DNA from 3 places in the Paenibacillus sp. 37 genome. Region 3 is predicted to be linked to each of the others. Evidence: predicted binding sites of a transcription regulator. Region 3 holds the regulator's gene; each other region holds the start of a gene.
What was found. Region 3 encodes NrdR, which represses ribonucleotide reductase genes. Its sites were predicted from a motif close to AACACNATATATNGTGTT; they were not measured.

Region 1 (8,301 bases), 2.7 Mb from region 3:
AAGATCCAACCTTTCAATGAATCTAACCTTTCAACGTTCTCCAAAAAAGGGATGTCTCTTTCGCCTATTCAGGCGCACAGGACATCCCTTGCTTTATGGATTATTATATTTCATCTCAGCTTGTGTGCTGACAGGAGATCAAGCAAGGATGCCCTCAATCTCCTCGATAATGGCAGCATCCAGCTTCACGCCAGATGCAGCCGCGTTCTCTTTTACCTGCTCGGGACGACTCGCCCCTACAAGTGCACTGGATACATTATTTTGGCGCAGAATCCAGGCCAGGGCCAGTTGGCCAACCTTCAGATCCAGCTTGTCCGCCACTTCAATCAGTTGACGGACTTTCCCGATACGATCCGCATTGATCTTTCCTTCGTCCCATCCTAACTTGGCAGCACGGCTATTCTCTGGGATATCGGAAACGGACGTATATTTCCCGGTCAATAGACCTTGAGCAAGCGGGGAGTATACAACTTGTCCGATGCCTTTACGCTCGCCGAGCGGGATTATTTCATTTTCGATATAACGGTCAAACATGTTGTACACCGGCTGATTGACCACGATACGATCCAGAAGCAGACGATCTGCTGTACCCAACGCAGCTTCCATCTGAGCCGCTGTCCACTGGCTGACGCCTACATATAACACTTTGCCTTGGCGTACCAGATCATCGAGCGCGCGGAGTGTTTCTTCAATTGGTGTTTCGGTATGATAACGATGGCAGTAATAGATATCCACATATTCAACGCCCAGGCGCTTCAAGCTGGCTTCACATTGCTCCTTGATATGTTTGCGAGACAACCCCTGGTCATTCGGACCATCACCCATTTTGCCAAATACTTTGGTTGCGAGTACATAAGAGTCACGGGAATATGCTTTGAGCGTCTGCCCCAGCAGTTCTTCTGCTGCACCCCGTTCGTATACATTGGCAGTATCAAAAAAGTTAATGCCTTCATCAAATGCAGTTTCAATTGATTTCACCGCATTCTCACGTTCCACATATCCTCCGTACGTCAGCCAGCTTCCCAGGCTGATCTCGCTTACTTTCAGTCCGCTTCCACCTAATCTGCGATAATCCATTGATTGCATATCCTCCTCTGTTGGTTATAAAGATGAAGTTCACTTTCTATTGTAACGTAACCAGCTCGGAATAAAAGGGCTTTGGCTCAGAAAATGGAAAATGAAAAAAAGCGCACCTATAAGGTGCGCCGAATAAAGATCTATGATCATGATTTAAGGCAAAGTAATGCTCAATGCATTCAACAGATCTGCCTGTCTGACCGGCTTGGTCAGAACAGCATCAAAGGCTTCTGCTTCATGCAATTCAATATGCATCCCATAAGGAACAAGAACAATGACGGGCAGATTCTCCAGTCGCTGTTTCAGTTCATGTACAAAATCGACCGCGCCGCCTTCCAGTAATCCCATATCCACAACGGCTACATCAGGCATAAATCCTTCCTTGATCCAATCATGCGCTAATGTCACACCCGAGGTCATGTGTACATCCATCTCCCACCTGCGCATCAGGGAAGAGACGCCTTGCAAAATGTCAGGGTCCTTGGCAAGTAACACCTTTTTGCCTTTTAACCGCTGCTGAACACTTGCGAGTTGAGGTAACTCCCAGTATCTGCGCAATGGAAGGGAGATGTTGAATTCCGTCTCATTTTCCTTCACACTACTCACCTGAATACGGCCATGCATGAGAATGGCAAGATTCTGGCTTACAGCTAAACCCAGATTGCTTCCAATCAGTTTTTGGATATTCAAATTTTCATCTTGGCTGTTAAAGGTTGGTGTCTTCTTGTCCGATAACATCTGACCCGTGTACTTCACCTTGAGCTGAAGTGTACCGGTCTCCTCCAATTCTTCTCCGTTCACCACTGCTGTGATCAGAACGGAACCTTCACGCGTTGAATCGAGAGCATACTGAATGACGTGTGCAAGCAACTGTCCAATCTTGACTTCATCACCAACAAACACTTGAGATACATTCAGTTCAAGATTTAATCCCAGCTCAATGTTCTTGCCCGTCGCAATCCCGGCATAGAGATACACGGTATTCTCAATGGTGCCTACCAGATCAAACGGATCATCATGTATAACCGTTTTACCTGCTTCATTAATGTTGAAATTCATCATATTATTCAGCAAGGAAAGCAAAATATTTCCGCTTGTCTCAATCATGTTCACATACTCGGACTGCTCCTCAGGCATATCCGGTGTGCGCATCAGATCTGTCAGTCCCAAAATACCGTTCAAAGGATTGCGAATCTCGTGACTCATTAGCTTCAACATCTGTGTTTTGGTCATAGCCTCAGATTCGGCACGTTCTTTCTCTGCCTGGAGCTGTTCTTGCATTTGTTCCGAATCACTCAATTTCCGCTCCTGAACATGCAACGTGCTTTCCAGATCAACAACATAACCCAGGAATACAGCCATCGCCTTCAGTGTCTTCATATCAGTTTCGCTGATGATATAACCAGGATCATCCATCAGACAGATGGTACCAAATGTTTCGCCCGATCTTCTCATAATAGGCACGCCCACGAAAAAGCGATTGCCTAGTCCGCTCGTAACGCCCATGGATCGTGTCATCGGATGTTCACATGTATCCTCGATCGTAAGAACGCTACCTTTGTCTTTTAAGACCAGGCTGCAATATGAATCCGTAAATGGAAGTGCACTGCCTTTAACAATTAGCTCTTCCGTACGATTAAAGGCTTCCAAAATGAAATTTGTCACCCCGTCATTCGTGGCAACAAAGATGGTATTGACCTTCAATATACCGCTTAATACATCTACGATATGGGCCGCAGCTTCCTTTATATCTTCATAGAAGCCTTTCGTAATGCCTTCTGCCGTCCCCATGATCCACCCCTTTTGTCTTAGCTGCACTTTCTAATCTGTATATCAGAATGTTTAATCACGTACAAGGGTTCATCAAGAATCCGAATAGCTGTCACAATCTATACTTATATGATTAACACCGTAGAAGTAAAAGAGAATCATTCTGCCTGCCGATAGCCCGTTGTCGGACAAAAGCAGGTCTTGAACTGATCGTTTAAAAACGGAAAATGTATTGCAAATCGCCTTTTCAGATTGATTAAAGTCCATCTTGTCCGACTTTGTATAATTATCCTTGCAGGCAACTAGCAATTATACGCTTCTACTCAGACTTTGGGAACCTTTATCCGCAGCAATTAAAGGAAAGTCCATTTTGTTCTGTAAGCTGTGTGATCATTATCACACCCAAAAAACCACATATAGTTTATAAATGGATAATACGAATCTACATATAGTATTTAACGTGAATTGAATGATACCAAAATCATTTTAGGAGGAACCTTACATGAACATGCTTGAGTATGCCACTCCACCGGCATCCGATCCATTATCCGACCTGGGAAGACGAATTATTGGCGCAGAAGACGCCGATACGCTGAGGGAAAATGCAAATCTGAACGGGGACTCCTTCAGCGGTAAGATGAGCAGGCTCGGTTCAGAGACCGCCAAGTGGCATGCTCTGCGTCATGTGTTGCCGGAAGAGCTTGCCCAAGCTGTGGAGAACGGAGATCTGTATGTACACGATCTGGATCAGTATGCACTTGGAACGACCAACTGCATCTTTATCCCGTTTGACCGTCTCCTTGCTTCAGGTTTCAATACAGGCAACGGATCCGTTCGCACACCTCAGACGATCATGTCTGCAATGGCCCTGGTTGCGATCATCTTCCAATCCCAGCAGAACAGTCAATATGGCGGTGTATCGGCCAATAAGATTGACTGGGATCTGGCCCCTTATGTACAACGATCATTCCGCAAACATTATCGCAAAGGACAACGGCTCTTTGGTGAAAATGTTCTGATCGGGGATGAACAGGTTCATCTGGATAGCATCGAAGCGAAGAATCAATGTCCGCGGGCATATGCCTTCGCCTATGAAGAGACTGAATTGGAGACAGGACAAGCTGCTGAAGCACTGATTCATAACCTGAATACGATGAGCAGCCGGGCAGGTGGGCAGATTCCATTTACTTCACTGAACTATGGATTATGTACGTCAGCAGAAGGCCGGTTGGTATCACGCTCATTGCTGGAAGCAACCATTCGTGGCCTGGGCAACGGGGAGACTCCCGTGTTCCCTCAACATATTTTCCAATGTAAACAGGGGATCAATCAGGCTCAAGGTGAGCCGAACTATGATTTGTTCCGGCTCGCAGTCACCTGTTCATCCCGGCGGATGTATCCTAACTTTGTCAATGTGGATGCCTCTTTCAATCTGCCTTTCTATCATCCGGAAGATCCGGATACGATCATCGCAACTATGGGATGCCGCACACGTACACTGGCTGACCGGTTTGGTCGCAATCGTCAAAGTGGTAAAGGTAACCTGTCCTTCAACACCATTAACCTCGTGAAGCTCGGCATCCGGTTTGGCATCTGCCAGGGCAACAGAGCGGTTGCTGATCGGGCGGGATTCTACACTGCACTGGAATCCGTGATGCAAAATGCTGCGCATGGTCTGTTGCATCGGTACCGTATCCAGACTGTTCAACCTGCTAAGGCGTCAGATTTCATGATGCGGGAGGGTGTATGGGAAGGCGGGGAGCAACTTGCTCCGAATGAACCCGTTGGGGATCTGCTCAAACATGGTACGTTATCCCTGGGTTTTATTGGCCTGGCAGAATGTATGACAGCTCTCTATGGACGCCATCATGGACAGGACCCTCATGTACACCGCGAAGCGCTCAACATTATTCGGACCATGAGAGAGTTCTGTGACCGGATGAGCGAGCAGCATAACTTGAATATCACCCTGTTTGCCACACCTGCTGAAGGGTTGTCCGGCAAATTCACGAAGATCGACAGAGAGCGATACGGCCTCATTGCCGGGGTTAATGATCGTGAGTATTATACGAACTCATTCCATATCCCGGTATACCACACTCTTCCAGCTTATCGGAAGATTGAACTGGAGGCCCCATTCCACACTTTATGTAACGCGGGTGCGATCTCCTATGTGGAGCTTGACGGAAACGTTCGGGCCAACACCACAGCTTTCCTGCGAATTGTGCAGTATGCACTGGCGCAGGATATCGGTTATTTCTCCATTAATCATCCGATTGATCGCTGCCCTGCTTGTGGTTATGAAGGCGTCATTGGGGATGTATGCCCAGGCTGTGAAGCCCACGAGAACCATGTACACTTCCAGCGGTTACGCCGCGTAACTGGCTATCTGACCGGAGATTACAAAGTACGCTTCAATGCTGCGAAGCAGGCCGAAGTGCGGGATCGGGTGAAGCACCGGTGAATCTATATGGTTACATCCCGGAATCGGTGAATGAAGGGACGGGCCTGCGTGCCGTGTTGTTCATCAGCGGATGTCGTCACGCCTGTCCGGGTTGCTTCAGTCCGGATTCATGGAGCTTTCGAGCGGGTGAGCCCTTTACAGAGGAGCGGCAGCAGCAGATTCTGCATGAAGTGACGACCCATCCGTTGCTGGATGGCGTTACGTTGTGTGGTGGTGATCCCTTTTTCTCGGCAGCAGAATGTACGTCCTGGGTCCAGCAGCTCCGCGCTGCACGTCCTGATCTGACGGTATGGGCCTACACGGGATTTGAATATGAAGAATTGATCACCGACCCTGCGAGAGCAGAGCTTGCCCGGTTATGCGATGTGATTATTGACGGTCGATACGTTGAAGCGGAGCGTGATGTCTCTCTGCCCTTCCGCGGCAGTCGAAATCAACGATTGATTGATGTCAGTGCAACAATAGCCACTCAAACCATCGTTACAATGCAGCTCAGTATGCTGTAAACATTGGTTCTATTCCTCTCACCAACTAACAAGGCACGGGTCCCCAGCGGACTCGTGTCTTTTTGGCGTATAGCGGTCTGCTTTAAGAAATAGGTTTTATCCATTCTCCCTATTTCCTTCTCTATTGCATGACGATATATAATATAGGTAGTTATTAAGTTAGCATTTAAAATTTAACCGTTTACATAAGGTAACCAGGGAGGAATCATCTTTTATATGGATATTGTTCAAGCATTGATTACATGTATGCCTTTCTTTCGAGATACGATTCGTCAGGATGTAACCCTCTCCGTTATTGATCATGAGAAATTCCTATATTTCTCAGCAGGGGAATCGTTAAAACAACTAAATTATCAACCCGGCGATCCTCTATTGGATGGAAATCGAAACTTTGCTGATCTCAACGGCGGTACAGTCAAACGATTCGATCACTACCCTAAAGATTTATTTGGGGTTCCTTTTGACGTGGCTTTTATCCCCATTAAAAATGAACAAGGTGAAGTCATCGCCCTGTTTAATCTGCTCTACAGTATGGATGACCAGGACCAGCTGCAACAACTCATGGATGTTACCGAAAATCTGACCAATCAGTTAATTGACAGTGTACAGCATGTAGCTGCCCACTCCGAGGAACTCAGTGCTACCACCGAAGAGATCCGGAACAACTCCAAACAAGCCGTACAGAAATCAGGAAATGTCACTCAGGTCGCCAGTTTCATACGTGAAATCTCCGAACAGACCAATCTGCTCGGCTTGAATGCAGCCATTGAAGCGGCTCGTGTAGGTGAAGCAGGTGCAGGTTTTGGCGTTGTTGCCAAAGAAATTCGCAAACTGTCTGTGGATACCAAGGAAGCCACGGCACGTATTGAAGATTCTCTTCTATCCGTTCGGCAATCCATTCAAGGCATGGAGAATGAACTGGGTGAGATCACTGCAAGCTCCCAAGAGCAGGCTGAACTCGTAAACAATTTCATGAGCACAATTGAGCAGCTGAATGAAACCAACAAACAATTGAAGCACTTTGTGCAAAAAATGATTACGTTTGACGGAAAATAAAATACGTGAGATGGCATAAAAAGTACGTTTCATATTAAACAACAAACAAAAGCCTCCGAATGCATTCGGAGGCTTTTTCATTAGCTATTCAACTTAACGAATCTCGAAGTGACTGATACGTACACCTGCCGACAGCACAATGTATACATCCTGCGCGCCTGATGCACCTGTGAGTTCTGCCTTCACGGTAGACCACTGCTGGGCTTCACCTTGTACCAGTTCCACACGTCCTGCGAGTGTACCATCCGGTGAGCCGAGTCGAACTTCTAACACAGCGCCTGCTTGTTCTGCGGAGACACGCGCTTCAATTGCTGCTGCCCCACTACCCAGATCGGCATCCTTGAAAGCAATCCATCCTTGCTCTCCAACTACACGGACAGCACTTCCGCCCTCTTTGCTCTCATCCAGATCAACATTTAGGTAAGCATCATAATTCTCAGCACGAGTAGCCACACCCAGATTACGGGCAGGGATCGTCTCTCCTTCTACCGTCAGGTCTGCAACCAGCTGGACATCAGAGGATGACTTGGCAACCATGATGGAGTAAGTTCCACTCTCCACGACATACCGATCACGAGTTACATCCCAGATTGCCAGTTCCTTAACAGGCAAGGTGAAGCTGACTTTAGCTGTACCTCCCGCTTCAATATGAAGACGACGGAATCCTTTTAACGTTTTGAGTGGACGTTTCACCCGGGATTTGCCTGCACGAACGTACAACTGTACAACCTCGTCACTGGCAATTGAACCGGTATTGGTTACATCTACAGTTACCGTAACGCTGCCCTCTGTACCCACTTGAGCTGGGCTAAGTTCCAAATTGCTGTATTTAAACGTTGCATACGTCAGACCATGTCCAAACGGATACAATACATTACCTTCAAAATATTGATATGTCCGACCGGATTGAATGATATCGTAATCCTTGATGTCGGTCAGTTGATCTGCGGATTGTACCCATGTCATGTTCAGACGGCCGGCCGGCGCATAATCGCCATACAATACGTCAGCTACTGCGTTACCCAGTTCCTGTCCTGCGTGTGAAGTATACAATACCGCAGGGATGTTCTCCTGAACCCAATTGGACGTGAACGGATAACTACCTACAATGACGACTACCGTGTTCGGGTTTGCGGCATAGACCGCCTCAACCAGACGTTGCTGGGATTCGGCCAGATCCAGACTTGGACGATCAATTTCTTCTTTACCATTTACAAGCGGATTATTACCAACAAAAACAATTGCCGTTTCTGCAGCCTTGGCAGCTTCTACTGCTTCTTCAAGTCCATTCACAACCACATCCTGCTTGAACGTCTCTGTGGCACCGAAGGTTTTCAGTTCTTCGGACACCGCAAATGCATCGTTTCCACCATTAGGTGCAGTCACCGTTTTGCCATTCCAAGTGGTCAGACCTAAACTTCCGTCCTG
Region 2 (8,301 bases), 150 kb from region 3:
GCGTATTGATTTTGTATGTCGCACCGCGCAGTACTTGAGGACGGCTTCTGTATTGTTTATCCAACACTGTAGCAGAAGAAGGGACTTCAACTGAAGTATGGGTTTCAACATCAACCTCGCTATTGGAAGCTCCATCACTTGCCTGCCCTTCAGCATTATTCGTCAATTCACTAACTGACACATCATGAAGTGTCTTTAAGTTAGTATTTAATGTCCAATCTACATCTTCGGTCTTGTTCTCTTCCTTCTTCGACGTGGACAACACCTGCACATCCCTGCTGCCGTCGCGATATATCGTTACTCCCTTACAGCCAAGGTCGAAGGCCAGTTCGTACAGCTCAGCTGTATCCTCCACCGTAAAATCAGCCGGACAGTTGGCCGTCTTCGAGATAGAGCTATCCACCCATTGCTGGATCGCAGCCTGCACCCGGATGTGATTCTCAGCCGACAGATCCATCGCAGTCACATAATAGTCTGGTAAAGCTTCACCCGGATGTTCATCCAGCCACTCTTGCGCAATCGGTACGAACTGTTCATCATAACCTAGACGGCTTTGACGGAAATACTTGAAGGCGAAATACGGTTCAATCCCTGTTGATGTGCCCACCATCGTACCTGTACTTCCCGTTGGCGCCTGTGTGATCAGTGTGACATTTCGAATGCCCTGTTTCCGAATGGCCTCTCCTACTTCAGGGTATCTCGCAACCATGTTTTTCATGAATCCACTCTGTAAGTACGGTTCAGCTTCGAAAGCCGGGAAAGCTCCCTTCTCTGCTGCAATCTCTGCCGATGCCAGATAGGCCTCCTTCGCCATGAACCCATACAGTTTATCGAGAAATTCAAGGGATTCAGGACTGCCGTACCTTATACGCAGCTTAATCATCAGCTCTGCCAGTCCCATCGTGCCAAGCCCCACCCGGCGTTCACGCTGCTGATTCAGTCTGTTTTCCTCAAAATGATATGGTGTTGCATCAATGACATTGTCCAAAAATCTAGCCGAGATGCGAGTGGTTTCCGCCAGTTCATCCCATGCCACATCATGATTTGTTTCATCATAGAATTTGGACAGATTGATCGCTGACAGATTACATACACCCCAGCCAGGCAGGCCTTGTTCACCGCAAGGATTAGTACAAATGATCGGATTAAAGTACCAGCTGTTGGACATCTGGTTATAGTACTCCATGAATACCACACCAGGCTCTGCCGATTTCCAGGCTGATTCAATAATGGTATGCCAGATTTCGCGCGCCTTAAGCGTACGATAGTGCACCACCGAATGACCTGCGGCTTTCCATTGCTGCATATCCCCGTTCCATACAGTGTCATAGTCAGGATCGTTCGTATCGGGGAAAACCAAATCCCAATCTCCGTCCTGCTTGACAGCCTCCATAAAGGCGTTGCTCACACATACAGACAGATTGGCATTGGTCACCTGCCCCATCGTTTGTTTCACGGTAATAAAATCAAGCACATCCGGATGCCAGTCATTCATCATCAGCATGAGCGCACCCCGCCGGCTTCCGCCCTGTTCAATCAGTCCTGTCGTATAACTGAACAATCCGCCCCACGATACGGAACCACTGGATGATCCGTTAACACCTTTCACCACCGCTCGGCGAGGACGCAACGAGGACAGATTAATACCCACGCCTCCCCCACGTGCCATAATCTCCGTCATCTCGGTCAAGGTCTTCATGATGCCACCCCGACTGTCCTGCGGAGACGGTATGACATAACAATTAAAGAGTGTCAGCTCATCGCTTGCCCCCGCTCCCGCAGCAATACGCCCTCCGGGTACTAACTTCCAATCCTCCAAAACGGAACGGAACTTGGACTCCCACGTTGCCCGCTGATCTGCTGTGGATTCAACAGAGGCCATGGCTTTGGCAAGCCGGCTCCACATCTCTTCCGGTGTTTTTTCAATGTTGAGTGTCAGTTTCTCCACGCTGGTCTCGATGATCTCTCCGCTTCGAGTCCTTACTTGTACGAGCTGACCCTGACGTTCTATAATTTCGCCCACTTCCTTGGTTGGGAACTTGGGATCATCCTTTGTTAATACCAGTACCACATCTCCGACCTTGGCATGATTCGAGTCAGCATCCTTCCAGGCGTATCGGTCCAGAAATATTTTTTCGCTGAGTCCTTCTAATTGGTACGATCGTTGGTTCGATTTCATCGCTACATTCAACCTCCCCGGTATAAAGCTCCATTTTCACTATAAAAGCAAATTATGATGAAACACCACATATAGTGATATAAAACCAGTATATTACACCATATATTGATTTTCTATATGACTTTTATCACAGACCTTATTTTTTAGACTCTCCTGCTCGGACAAGCTTCTTCACACACCCTTAGACTCACGCATACAAAACCTGTGAATTTTTTGGGACAAAAAAACATGTGCCTTTACTAAATTTCTGGGTTCAATATAAGTTAAACTAATCATTTGCACATCAACGGAGAGGACAGAAAAAACCTGAAAAAGCGAAGCGTTCGCCTTTATCACCGGATTTCCCCTCCAGAAAAGGGAATCAAAGAAATCTGGGGATAACAGCGATTGGAAGGTTGTTCTGTCATCGTAGTGTTCGTGCAAATAAACTGTAGTTCAACTTGTATAGTTATGAACTACCTCTCATTCGTCCATACTATTACCTACGAATAAAACGTCATCACGTATGGCAGGGGAGGAAGCACCATGAACCGGAAAAACCCGCACCACACCAATCAACCTGTAGCCGAGCTGCCCGTTCCGTTGGAATTTGATCGAAGCTGGATTAATCAATTGGAATCACGACTGGATAAAGGAGGTCCTTGGGGGGATTATCGACTCTTCCAACTGGGCATTCAAGCCGAAGAAACCAATCTGATTCCCAATTTTGACGAGATCCAATGTCTCAAGCATCTGCAAGGCCTCACTCCACTCCCTCACCAGATGGACACTGCACGCAGAGTATTATTTGAAATGTCAGGCCGGGCCATTCTCGCCGATGAGGTGGGTCTTGGCAAAACCATTGAAGCTGGTCTCATTCTGAAAGAATATATGGTTCGGGGTCTCGTATCCAAGGTACTCATTCTCGTGCCAGCGTCTCTTGTGCTGCAATGGGTACGGGAGTTGAATTCGAAATTTGGCATCCCTGCCATTGCCCAGAAAAAGGCCTATTCCTGGCAGAATGAAGTGGTTGTTGCTTCCATGGATACAGCCAAACGTGACCCGCATAAAGATATGCTGCTGAATACCGATTACGACATGATCATTATTGACGAGGCCCATAAGCTCAAAAACAAGAAAACAACCAACTATCAGTTCATGCTGAAATTGCGCAAAAAGTATTGTCTGCTGCTCACAGCTACACCTGTGCAGAACGATATGAGCGAGTTGTTCAATCTGATCAACCTGCTGAAGCCCGGTCAGCTGGGCCGTCAGGGTGACTTTGCGGCCAACTTTGTTGTAGACAAACGGGTTCCGAAAAATCAGGAACAGCTTAAGAACGAGTTATCCAAAGTCATGATTCGTAACCGCCGCGGCGAAGGCCCCGTTCAATTTACCAAACGGAACGTCTCCAACGTGAATCTGCAACTATCGTCTGAAGAACAAGCGCTTTATGATGGCGTGACTTCCTTTGTTAAAGACCAGTACCAGGAAGCTGGCGGCAATCTGAGCAGCATGCTCTCCCTTGTTACATTGCAGCGTGAAGTGTGCAGCAGTCGAGATGCTGTATTCGTGACGCTGGTGAATCTGTCGAAGAAACTTCCGCTGGACTCGCCCCTTCGGGACAAGATTTGGGAACTCGTTGCCCATATTAAAGCGATCAAGGAGAATACCAAAGCGGAGAAAACGATGGAGCTGGTTCGGAACATGAATGAAAAAGTAATTATCTTCACCGAATACCGGGCCACGCAGGAGTATCTGCTAAACTATTTCCGCAACAATGGGCTTACGGCTGTACCCTACCGGGGTGGCATGAATCGAGGCAAAAAAGACTGGATGATGGATCTCTTCCGCGGGCGTGTGCAGGCCATGATTGCAACCGAAGCGGGTGGCGAAGGCATTAATCTGCAATTTTGCCATCATATGGTCAACTTTGATCTGCCTTGGAACCCTATGCGGGTAGAGCAGCGGATCGGTCGGGTACACCGGCTGGGACAGCAAAATGACGTGAACATCTTCAATTTATCCACGACCGGAACCATAGAGGAACATATTCTGAATCTGCTGCATGAGAAGATCAATATGTTTGAGATGGTGATCGGCGGGCTGGATGTCATTCTGGAACGGCTGGAGAAGAAGGAGTCTATTGAGAAAAGTTTGTACAAAATCATGCTGGAATCACAAACTGATGAGGATATTCGCCGCAAAATGGATTCACTTGGACAATCGCTGAACTCTATTCAACGTGAGGTTTCCGATGAAGGGCCTGCCGTATCCGGGTTGTTAGATCTTCGCAAAGGAGGTAGCTAACTCATGACCATGTCCCCCCATGAAGTGCAGGCTTATGTTCTCACCTATCTGGAAGCACTGGATTGTCAGATTATGGAGCGTTCCCCTGCCCATGTTACAGTCAAACTCTCGCCTGAGGCGGACAAAGCGTTGACCAATCGCCCCTATTATTGGGGGTTCGTGGAACGAACCGGAGCACCCGCTGAGACCATGTCTTTCACATTTATATTCGATCCTGACAGTTATCAGCAGGCCATTGAAGCAGCAGAAGCCAAAGCAGCGCAAACATCACCTCCGGTTGTAACTGACCCTGCGGGTACGAATGGCGTAACCAATGGGAATACCCCAGGTGAGCCACCGAAAGATACCATTCTGGGTCGTTACTTCGGTATTACGCCATCGCTGCCACAGCTGGGGCCAGGTCGAATATTGCGTGAAGAAGTGGTGTATGGCAGTCGCAGGCTCCAACAGATTTTCGGCGCAGCCCGTGAAGGCGGTGCCTTCGTGAACCTGTTCGAACAGGCTCCCAAACGGCAATTACGCGCTACAGCGCCAGCCGTATATGAACCTTGGCTTGGTGTCTGTTTCAAGGTAGAATTCGCCTGTGATTTGAAACGGGAGGAATTGCATTTTCTCGGCATCTCCCTTCGCTCGGGTGAGATTATAGAAAAATTCGGCACTAAGCTTAATCGACGTGATCTCAGTCCAAGGCTCGCAGAGAACATGCATGTGCAGACAGCTAAAGTTTCGTTATCCGATGCCGGAGCTGCTCTGGAATCTCATTTGACGAACCGCTTGTTGGAACTCGATTATAGCTGGGCTGAGAAAGCCCAAGAGCGGCTTGATCTGGAGCTGGACGTGTTGGACACCTACTATGAGGCGGTACTCCGGGAAGATACGCCTGAGGTAGAATTACTAGGTAACATAACCTCAGACATGGAGAAAGTCACTTCTGACCGCACGCCACCTGTACCCCTGAGAAAAGTTCTGGATATACCTAACGCTAAACCCATTGGAGCAGATGTAGAGCTGGCGGCAGAGGCCGCAGTACCGATCGACTCCGAGACAGATGCCGAAGAAGAGAAAGCAAAACAGGCGGTAATCGATCGTGAGGCTATGAAACTGCAGTATGAGACACGCCGGACCGAGATGATCTGGCAATATGAACCCAAAGTGAAAGTGACTGCCATTAGCAGCGGTATGTTTCACTTAAGATAAACGAAAGATAGACGAAGACACTACTTTTCCTGCAAATGCTGGCAAAAGTAGTGTTTATTCATGATCAGCTGCCCGACAGGTTGCAGCATCCTTTGCATAGCCTGTCCCCTAGAATGAAACTAGAACCCGCTCAGGTAACGGATAAATGAAAAGTAGGTGTAAATTTGAAACGATTCTTTCATACATGTTGGAACAACGCTCGGAAAACAACCTGTATAACCTTGGGCTTGCTCAGTTGTCTTGCCCTATTCTCTTTTTGGTCGATAGCCAATGCAGAGGAACAAAAAGCGTCTTCGCTGTCCCCCGAATCATCCACAGAATATAGTCCCGAACATCATGCATTCCAGAATGACAAGCTAGCTCCCGCTGCTGTGCAACGATTTGCAGAGCAACAAGCAGTTACACTCGGTACGGCTAACGCCGAAGCAAATTGGAAGAACGCCGACCTGGACTTCTATCCTCTGGGGCCGGGTACACATAGCTGGCTGGTGCAAGCTGCATTTGAGGGTAAACCTATCGGATACATGATTATTACCGCCACAGAACAGGGACAGATGATGCTTAGTGAATATGGTCAAGGAGAACAGTCACCATACAACAATGAACTTCTTGGACAAGCCTTAGATCGACAACATGTGAACCTTGAGGCATTACTTGCTGCCGGAGGAGAGCTTCATCTTGGTTATGCTCTTCCCCTGCTGGCATATTGGAAAGTGGAACAACCTAGTCAACCTGCACTTTATATTGATGCTACGAACGGAGATGTACTACCGTCAGAGTTCCTGAACCTGCTGGAGGCTGATTCCAAACAGATCTCTGCCAGCATAACTGATTTGTCCACAACGCCATCTTTATCAGTCGATCCATTTTATCTCAGACCCGTCTTTAATCCGGCTGACAATCTGTTGTGGATTACCGCCAAGCCTGTTGCTGCCGACCGGGCAAAAGATGTAATACAACACGGGGAGAATCAAGGGATTGTTTTCTCAGCGGGTGATCGTAATATCGTATACGGCGGTCCTTTACCCGTTAGCGGTTATCAGCTGTGGCATACAGATCAGGAAGCAGAGTCCATTCTATATGTAGCGCTAGGTGGAAAATCATCCATTCAACGCTTTATCCCTTTGAGTACATTGCAGCAAGATGGCCATTTTTACCTCTTAAATCCTTGATCATCAGCAAATTCTTAACATACAGTCAGATAACGTGTAAAACTATAAACATCGACAACAAATAAGACGCCTTCCCATATTTATTAAGGGATTGCGTCTTTTTGCTTTACATTAGTGAAATAGGTAAGCGATAGTCACCCTTTACCCGAAGAACTTCGTTTATGAGACTGTGTATCGAATTCTTTTTCCTTTTTCCCCACCCACAGGGAAACAGCGAAAGGGATCATACCAAACCATTTCATCGCCCACGGCTCTTTCTTTTTGGTGCGGCCTTTCCGCTCATCCTTCGGCGTATCGATATAATGAACAACCCGCTGCGTAATGTATTTTACCAATTCATCACTTTTGGCCATGATCTGCCTCCTTCGCTCCTGCACATTCGCGGAGCTTACGATAGTTCTATTATGTGCAGGATGTGTACTGGTTAAACATTTTTTTTATTGAAAGAAGTATGAAAACCCTCAGAATGCACAGTCTAATGCCAAAGGTATCCATCGAGTCGTTAATCTGCATTCGATACCTATTTCATGAAGGAGTGTGTATTCCCATGCATAAGCTGCTGACCGCTTCGGTAGCCTTGTTAATCAGCTTCCATTGCCTTCCCATGCTGCCCCATGTCGCTTATGGAAAAGCAGCCCCGTCCCAGAACAGTCCATCCATGTTGCCAGTGACCGATGGAGATGCTTATCGCTCAAGTCATCATGCCTTTGCAGCACCCGTTATCCTGCTTGATGTAGGCCATGGCGGTATTGACGGTGGTACGTCAGCCCAAGGTGTGCTGGAAAAAGATATCAATCTGGCTATTAGCCAAAAGGTCTATCTCCTGCTTCGCAGCAAAGGTTATGCCGTTATCATCAATCGACTGGGTGATTATGCACTTAGTGATGAGAACCGCTGGCTGAACAGCCGCTCCCGTCATACCAGAGATCTTGCCCAACGTAAAAGCCTTAGCGAAGAAGTAAGTACAGATATCGTGGTCAGCATTCATGCGAACTGGAGTCCCCGATCGACAGCACACGGCCCGGTGGTACTGCACCAGAAAGAAGGCAGGAGTTATTTGCTGGCCCAATCCATTCAGGATGCCATGAACAAGTTGTACGGAACGGAGCACGGGGTCGTATGGGGCAAGCCCTTTTATATATTGAATTACGTGAAGCAACCTGCCGTCATCGTTGAAACCGGATTTTTGAGCAATGCGGCAGATCGAGCCAGAATGAGTGACCCCGCTGAGCAAAAACGAATCGCCCAATCCATTGCCAATGGTATTATTTATTATCTGTCGGTAGTGTAGGAGCAGATTGCCATTGCCACACATCTCGAACCAGATCACCGATTCCAACAAATTGAACCTGATTTTGCAGACGGGAGACGGATTCACGAATTACTGCGGATGTGTTCATCCCTGAATGACCGACATGACCAATGACAACACAGATATTCTTGTCGATCGCACGCTGAGCAGCC
Region 3 (8,301 bases):
ACTATTTGAAATGAATTGTCCATTGTTTGGATTTTTAAATACCCCGTCGAATGTAACTTCCTTGTTGGCAACATCCTTTAGTACGAGTTGACCGTCTACTTCTGTAGTCGTTTTCATGTCGTAATGAAGAATAAGATCATCTTTGAGTGATTTTCCCTTAACGGTAACGGCTGATGTAGCTGTAAACGCTCCATCTTCAGTCTGTACCGTAATTGTGGCATCACCATCACTAACCGCTGTAACTTCACCCGTTGAATTGACAACCGCTACACTTGAGTCACTAGATATCCAGACGACTCTTTTATTGTTTGCATTTGAAGGTGAAATTGTAGCCACTAATGTCTCGCTGTCCCCCATGGATAAAACAAGTGCAGATTCATTAAGCGAAACACCTTTAACGGCAATCTGCTGAGTAGAGTCATCCTTAGGTGGTAAGGTAACCACGAACTCCTTCGTTGCCTGGCTTCCACCTAAAGAAATGGTTGCAGTTAACGTCACTTGTTGCTCCATTTCTCGTAAGAACACTTCCCCGGTTGGACTAATCGCACTTTCATCACTGGAAGTCCATGATATCCATGCGCCATACTTATTGGCAGAAGGAAGTTCAAGAGATTCTGTCACGGCAGATACATCACCTAACGTTAGCTCTAATTTGCCTTGTTGTACTTGCTTTTCATTAAATGATTGTTCATATACTTCAGCGATATATTCACTACTTAGTGCCTCTCCGTAAATTCTTAAATCTTGAAAGCTACCTGCAAAAGTAGCATCCCCTAGATAATTGGAGCGACCGATGTAAGCTTGCAAATCCGTACCAAAGCTTGCTGTTGTTTTCTCTTTGGCGGTCGTTCCTATACTTACACCGTTAATGTAACCTGTAATAGAGCGTTCTGTAATGACCGTCGTATAGTGAACCCATTGACCTTCGTACTGTGACGTAGAGGTGCCTGATACGCCTACCTCTGTCGTCCAAGGCTGGTCAATATTATTGCGATCCGTAAATACAGACTTAAAATCACCACTTGGATTCGATGGATTAAACATCCAGTAATTCGTTGGCAATTTATTTTCAGCTGCTGGCGTACCGTAGAATAATGCGGAGTAGTTCCCGCTCCCCGTATTACTCTTGATCCATACAGAAATCGTTGTATTTTCTTGATGATCAAACAATCCAGTAGGAAGCTGCACGTAGTTCGTAGTACTATCTGTTCCTCCAGGTAAAGTAAGACCATCAGCATACGTAATGTTTCCTACTGCCGTTCCATGTTTGCCATTACCGGATGTATCCTGTACATCCTCAAGCAATGGATACTGTGCCAACATCGTTGGTGTTATGGGGTCCGCTGAAGCTTGATTGTTAAATGGCAGAACAAGACTCAAACAGTTACTGAAGGTCAATAGTAAAGCTAACATTATGATTGAAATCCGCTTTAGCATAGCATTCTTCCCCTCGTTTAATATTCAAAAGCACGCAATCCTTATTCCAGCTTTAAAACAAGACCAACTCGTTCAAGGAGTTAAAGAAACATCCTCAAATGAATGCGCTTACATTTCTTCTCATATTACGTCTTCCACCCTTCCAATTCAATGTAGTTTCTTGTTCATAAGGTGGATTTTTTTATTGCAATTTGAAATGAATGCTGACTGCAACACCATTCATATGAAGCAATCTACATGCACAGATGCGTACAAGATTATCAAAACAATAAAACGGCATCTCTGCCGTTCTAGATGTTTACGTATGGTTTATGTGTAAATTAAAGGATTGAACCCCAGATAAACATAATATATATAGTTGGGCGCTTGTCATATGGACAACGTGTCCGAATACGATGCGGTAAGCCGCGGGCGCACCGGATCGAAAAATAAGGAGGATTTTCATTTATGCCAAAACGATTTAGCAGAATGCTCGCGTTCCTCTGTTGCTTGGTCATGGTGGCGTCGCTAATGCCTACCAGTTATGCCGCCGCCACTGACAACATCGAGAACGCAGAAGCGAATGAAACACCCACCGCCATTTTTGGAACTCCCGAACTCGGGTCAAACGATCCCCTCTGGGACCAAACCATGGAGCATCACATCAACAAAAGCACGGTACCCACCGACCCCAGACCCCATGCCATGGGTACAGCCAGAATTCTTTGGGATCATGACTACCTGTATGCCCGCGTAGTTGTGAATGACAGTCATCTATATCAGGGAGCTGGCGCAGATCACCGGTATGACAGCCTGGAGTTTTATGTTGGTGCCGGAACCGGAGGCTCGAATCAATGGCGCGTCAGCTCGACGGGCGTGTTTTCAGGGCAGGCCGCTCCAGGCAGAGCTGCATGGACCCAGATCACGGAAACCGGATACATCGTGGAAATGAGAATACCAAAAAGAACTCTGACCTTACAGGAGGGGAACCTTACCTTTGAGGTCTATATCAATAACTCGACAGAAAACGGCGCTGACCGCTATGAAGTCGTTTCCTGTTTTGGAGTTCCGGACGCGGCTTATACCAGCTCTGATTCATTTGCAGACAGCCTGCAGCTCACTTCAGCCAATGAAGTGGACACCAGATTTTCAATTACCGCCACTGCGGGACCGGGCGGCTCAATCATGTCGAACCCACCCGGCGATGTTCTGAGAGTAGATCGGGGCTCTGACAAAGAAATTACGTTTACCCCCGATTACGGCAAAATTGTGGATACCGTAACAGTAGACGGCGAGACCTTGACTCTATCTGCTGGCACTTATACCTTTACGAATATTGAGGCTGATCATACCATTCATGTGACATTCAAAAACGATCCGGACGCGGGGATACTTCCCTTTATTGTATGGAATGACAACTTTGCCAGTGGCGAGTACACAACGGCTGTTATCATTGATTTAGGCGAGGGGAAGGCGGCGTTAGGCTCCGCGCTTAATCCAGACTTGTTTGCCTTATCGGCTAGGAACACGACCCTGAACGGCGAAGCAGTGACCTTTGAAGGACCACGCAAGATCACAAGGGTGTATGCTAATGATGAACCGAAGGTACGCGGCTATGTGGGGCCGATTAGCCATTCACCAGATTATCAGGACGGACTGGCGAGCGGTCGTTACATCGTTGTTGAGTCTGAGTTTTATTCAGAGAGCGGCGGCAGTACAACGCTGGATGGTAGCAGCAACTCGACAAAGCAGGTTTACAACATTACTCAAAAGGGTGAGATCGTACTGACAGAAGGGAATCCGCTTCACAACGTAGTTTTTGAACAGGAAAAAGTTGTGAATCCGATCCTCGATAAATTTACAACATTCACGGACAATTCGGTCAATCGTTCACTCTACCTTCACAAGGATGACGGAGGTAACGTGATGAAAGGATTGCCGCTCTATGTATATACCCACGGCATGTCACGCGGCGGCACAAACGCTGCGACAGACCAAAAAGCTGCCATGAAATCCGCCAACGGCTCCGTCGCTTTAATGAAAAAGATGGAGCAAAATCCCGATAAGTATGCCAGCCATGTTCTGAATATTTCCTATAATGGCGTATCTGTTCCCTCCACAGAGAATGTTAAGAAGGTCATAGACGCCCTGATTGCCAGCGGCGAAGTAGACCCTAACCGTGTTTACGCAGCAGGCTTCTCCTGGGGCGGCCAGTATACGAACAACTTAGTTAACAGCTACCCTGGCTTCTTCGCTGCCGCCGCACCTATGGCCCCGGTAAGCGGTTCACCGAACGCTAAGGACAATGACGCTCACTACAACCTGGCCTATTGGATGTTTTTAAATGCTCATAATGTCGGAGGCTACCAGACTAACCTCAATAACTTTATCAATAACAATATGCCGAAAATGATCAACGCGAGGGCTTCGCGCTTTGAGAGTAATGAGGCACTTACGTGGCCCTACAATCAGTTTGATCAGCCGAATCTGAGGCCGAATCCTGCCAACACACCTGTTCTGGCTGATTATATAGCGCATGAAGTTGAAGCGGCGGTTCTTTATAACCAGATCACTATGGGAACTTGGAGTATAGCACCTACGGCGCAGTCCTCTAACTTGCCAGCTTGGAACAACAACTACACAGATGTCTTTGATTGGATGTTCGCACAGAGAAAACCGTCCGTGCCTGGTGCACCGAGTGGCTTCAAAGCGACAGCGGGTGACGGACAGGTCACATTGAGCTGGAATGCTCCTGCTGACGATGGTGGCAGCTCGATATTGGGCTACAAGGTATGGTATGGCAATGTAACACCGGTTGCATTGGATGCGGCGGAGACCAAGTATACCTTCAACAACCTGACAAACGGCCAAAGCTACAGCTTCAGGATCGTTGCGGTGAACGCGAAGGGAGACGGCGCGGAGATCAGTGCTACGGCGACACCGATGAAGACGACGACTCCCACTGTACCTGATTCTGGCGGCAATACGGGCAACACCGGAAATACCGGCAACATCGGTAATACGGGCAACACCGATAATACGGGCACCGGGACAGACGCTCAAACGTCGAAGTCGACCTACACAGTGAATACACCGAAGGATAAACCCGCGGTCACAGACAAAAATGGCAACACCACCCTTCCAGGCGGCGGCGAGATTGCGACCAAAGGCGGGACGAAGATCAAGGTACCCGAAGGCACAACGATAGACTCAAACGGGAAGGTAACTATTCCAGCAGACAAGAGCGCCGAAGTGACACTACCCGGCGGCAACAGTACAGTGACCATTTCGGGTGGCTCGACGATCGCGAGCGACGGTACGGTCACAATAGGCGGCAAAGACGCGCATGGGAACCTATCAAACGGTAACCAGGTGTATTTCCACGGCGGATCGAAGATACGGAGCGGCGGAGCGGTTGTGGTAGGACCAAGCGGCGCAAGAGTCGGCTTAGACAACGGCATATCGCTGAACATCCGTGAGGGTACGGAGCTGGCGTTTGATGACGCCACCCCACTGAGTTTCCTCGTGATATCAGGCAATCCTTTCACGGATGCCAACATGGACGAATGGTTCTACAACGATATAAATTTCGTCTACACTTACGATCTTTTCAACGGCACGACGTCCACGAAGTTCTCACCGGGCACCGCAATGACGCGTGCAATGTTCGTGCAGGTACTAGCCAATCTTGAGAACGTAAACCTTTCCAGCTACACGAGTTCCCGCTTTAGCGACGTGAAGGACGGACAGTGGTACACGGCGGCAGCCGAGTGGGCGGCCGAAAAAGGCATAGTCAACGGTACAAACGCAGACCTGTTTGACCCCAATTCACCGATGACGCGCGAACAGATGCTAGTGATACTGTACAATTACATGAAGTACAAGGGCTATGAGATACCTGAAAGCAACTCTATGTCCTTCACGGATCAGAGTGAGATCAGCTCCTGGGCGTTGGAGGCCGTTCAGGCGCTGCAAGGCAACGGCATTGTATTAGGCAAACCGGGCAACTTTGTTGCTCCCAAAGCCACCGCCTCCCGCGCAGAAGTAGCTACGATCTTTGTAAGGTTCGTCGAATATCTGACTAAGTAAAAGCGTATACAGAATTAAGGTGACCCCTCCCGGCTGGACAATATCTAGCCGGAAGGGTCTCCTTGTTTTCAAACTGTACTTTTTTTGACGTCTAGAATATTCGTCCCCAAGCTCGTCCCCAAGTCCAAAAATTCTACTTATATTAATGCATGTTTCTGATTTATTTCTCCACAAAAAAAACGCCATCACAATAATGTGATGGCGTTCTTAATTATGGAGCCTAGGGGGATCGAACCCCTGACCTCATCGCTGCCAGCGATGCGCTCTCCCAGCTGAGCTAAGGCCCCAGGATATGAAATAGAAAACTTGTCCAACACTGCTACGTTCCACAGGCGACTCCTATATCATATAAAATCCAGCTTTCGCTGTCAATCAAATTTTTAAGATCCAGAGTGATTGGAGAAGAACAATCGATTTCACTGGCACGCACGGACTGGAACTCCAGACTGCTCTTCTCCCTTTCCCCACTTCACTAATCCTCCAGATTATCTTTGGACAACAGGGATTTCAGTTCTTTCATGAACATATTGATATCTTTGAACTGGCGATATACCGACGCGAAACGGACATATGCCACTTCATCGACTGGAAACAACTGTTCCATCAATAGCTCACCAATCTGGCGACTCTCCACTTCAGCATCAGCTGTATTACGCAGAGATTTCTCTACTTCAGATACCATCATCTCCAGAGTCTCAACGGAGACTGGACGTTTCTCACAGGCACGAATAAGCCCGCGGAGAATTTTGTCCCGGCTGAACTCTTCACGACTGCCATCTTTCTTAATGACGATAAGTGGAGTCTCCTCAATCATCTCAAACGTTGTGAATCTTCGGGCACACTGCTCACACTCACGGCGACGACGAATGGACTTTGCTTCGTTGGCCGGACGCGAATCAAGCACTTTGGTACCCATATAACCGCAATAAGGACACTTCAAATCAGATCACTTCCCACGTTTTACTTTTACCACATATTCCCTGTCTTGATTTTGTAATGAAAAATGCATTGCCGAGACATAATACTTTTACCAACTCACGAGGAGGTGAACAGCAATGGCACAAAGCAACGGTAACTCCAACAACCTGGTGGTAACTAAAGCTTCCGCAGCACTCGAGCAAATGAAATATGAAGTTGCTCAAGAACTCGGAATCAGCATCCCACAAGACGGATACCAAGGTAACATGACTTCTTACGAGAACGGTTCGATCGGTGGATACATCACGAAGCGTCTGGTAACAATTGCAGAACAGCAATTGGCAGGTCAATACCAATAATATCTGCATCGTAATACGCTACACAGAGGAGCATGGAGCGGCCGGTGAATAACCGGCCTGCTCTGTGCTTCTACTTATATACTTAGAACGTATTATAGATCTTTACATACTGATTATAATAGTAAATGACCCTTTGTACATAGTGACGCGTCTCACCAAACGGAATATCTTTCACTGTATCGAACGAGCCATCCCATACACCATCTCTAAGCCAACTGTTTACTTTGCCTGGTCCCGCATTATAGGCAGCGATCATCACTGCTTCATTGCCATCGAATTGATCGGACAGATTCCGCAGATACCATGTGCCTAATTGAATATTGCGTTCAGGCTCGTGCTTCAATTCCTCCAGCGAAGTGTCGGGAATTTTGGCTTGTTCCAGTATCCAATTCGCCGTGTCCGGCATCAGTTGCATGAGCCCAATGGCACCTCGTTTGGATTCTTTGCTTGTCTTGAAATTGGTCTCCACCTTGATAATGGAAGCAATCAGAAACGGATCAACCTCATAACTCTGAGATTGGGCACGAATCTCTTCCTTATAATGAATCGGATAGAACCATGCCATCCAGTTTGTATTCAGAAATAACACTAGTACAAAGGACACAAACATCAACAGCAGGACACGTTTCTTACGCAATATTTTCATAACAAACCCTTACGCTGTAGATATGAGTCAATTTGCTGCTCCGTCTCAGTCCATAAACCGCTGTTATCGATGACAATGTCTGCCAGCTGCTTTTTGCGCTCAATATCCATCTGTACATCCATTCGAGCCTCAGCCTGTGCTGCAGTCATTCCATCCCGACTCATCAAGCGATCTCGTTGCACCGATCTCGGGACATATACTACCATGACTTCCTCGAAACCATCCTCCAGACCCGATTCGTACAGCAAAGGAATATCAGACACCACAAGTTTATCCGGATGTTGCAATTCGTATGCAGCAGCCCGTTCGCGCATCTCTCTTCGGATCGCCGGATGTGTAATAGCCTCAAGTGCCTTTCGTTCCTCAGGTTGTTGAAAAACAATACTTCCAAGCTTTTTCCGATCCAGTGTTCCATCTTCGTTCAGTATGGCTTGTCCAAACCGCTTAACAGCGGCGGCCAACACGGGATGCCCGGGCATCATAACTTCCCGGGCAATAACGTCTGCATCGATGAGCAACGCTCCCTTACTGGCGAGATAGGCGGAAACACTACTTTTGCCTGTCGCGATCCCGCCGGTTAAGCCTATATTCATCGTTTCACCTCATAACAACTTCATTATTCCCATAATCATTAACAATAGTGCTGGCAATACAGATAGTCTTCGCATCCAGCGCAGGGCTGAGAATCGTAGTCCAACCTTCATGCCGAGTGACAGAAACGCCCCACTAAACAGTGCAATAATGAGTGCTGTCCATAGTGTAGGGAATCCCAGAAGTGCCGCTCCCAAACCTGCTCCAAACGCATCCAGAGACAGGGCAATACCAAGCCACATCGCTTCCTGAGCAGATATACTTCCCGAGTTATCCATATCC

Region 1: the regulator NrdR is predicted to act here: its motif matches at 3,286-3,303, upstream of F0220_RS28040 (anaerobic ribonucleoside triphosphate reductase).
Region 2: the regulator NrdR is predicted to act here: its motif matches at 2,241-2,258, upstream of F0220_RS10535 (adenosylcobalamin-dependent ribonucleoside-diphosphate reductase).

The regions. Positions count from the first base shown of each region.
Region 1 is NZ_CP043761.1:6,544,832-6,553,132, forward strand. Features, by position in the region: gene F0220_RS28030 (aldo/keto reductase family protein) at 139-1,077, opposite strand; gene F0220_RS28035 (ATP-binding response regulator) at 1,231-2,868, opposite strand; gene F0220_RS28040 (anaerobic ribonucleoside triphosphate reductase) at 3,350-5,311, shown strand; gene nrdG (anaerobic ribonucleoside-triphosphate reductase activating protein) at 5,308-5,817, shown strand; gene F0220_RS28050 (methyl-accepting chemotaxis protein) at 6,034-6,873, shown strand; gene F0220_RS28055 (glycoside hydrolase family 3 C-terminal domain-containing protein) at 6,967-8,301, opposite strand, start outside.
Region 2 is NZ_CP043761.1:2,312,422-2,320,722, reverse strand. Features, by position in the region: gene F0220_RS10535 (adenosylcobalamin-dependent ribonucleoside-diphosphate reductase) at 1-2,179, opposite strand, end outside; gene F0220_RS10530 (DEAD/DEAH box helicase) at 2,705-4,468, shown strand; gene F0220_RS10525 (YqhG family protein) at 4,472-5,665, shown strand; gene F0220_RS10520 (hypothetical protein) at 5,887-6,837, shown strand; gene F0220_RS10515 (YqzE family protein) at 6,972-7,190, opposite strand; gene F0220_RS10510 (N-acetylmuramoyl-L-alanine amidase family protein) at 7,385-8,128, shown strand; gene F0220_RS10505 (divergent polysaccharide deacetylase family protein) at 8,103-8,301, opposite strand, start outside.
Region 3 is NZ_CP043761.1:2,159,488-2,167,788, reverse strand. Features, by position in the region: gene F0220_RS09845 (immunoglobulin-like domain-containing protein) at 1-1,413, opposite strand, end outside; gene F0220_RS09835 (S-layer homology domain-containing protein) at 1,885-5,505, shown strand; tRNA gene F0220_RS09830 (tRNA-Ala) at 5,720-5,792, opposite strand; gene nrdR (transcriptional regulator NrdR) at 5,978-6,445, opposite strand; gene F0220_RS09820 (alpha/beta-type small acid-soluble spore protein) at 6,561-6,782, shown strand; gene F0220_RS09815 (lytic transglycosylase domain-containing protein) at 6,865-7,428, opposite strand; gene coaE (dephospho-CoA kinase) at 7,425-8,021, opposite strand; gene F0220_RS09805 (manganese efflux pump) at 8,031-8,301, opposite strand, start outside.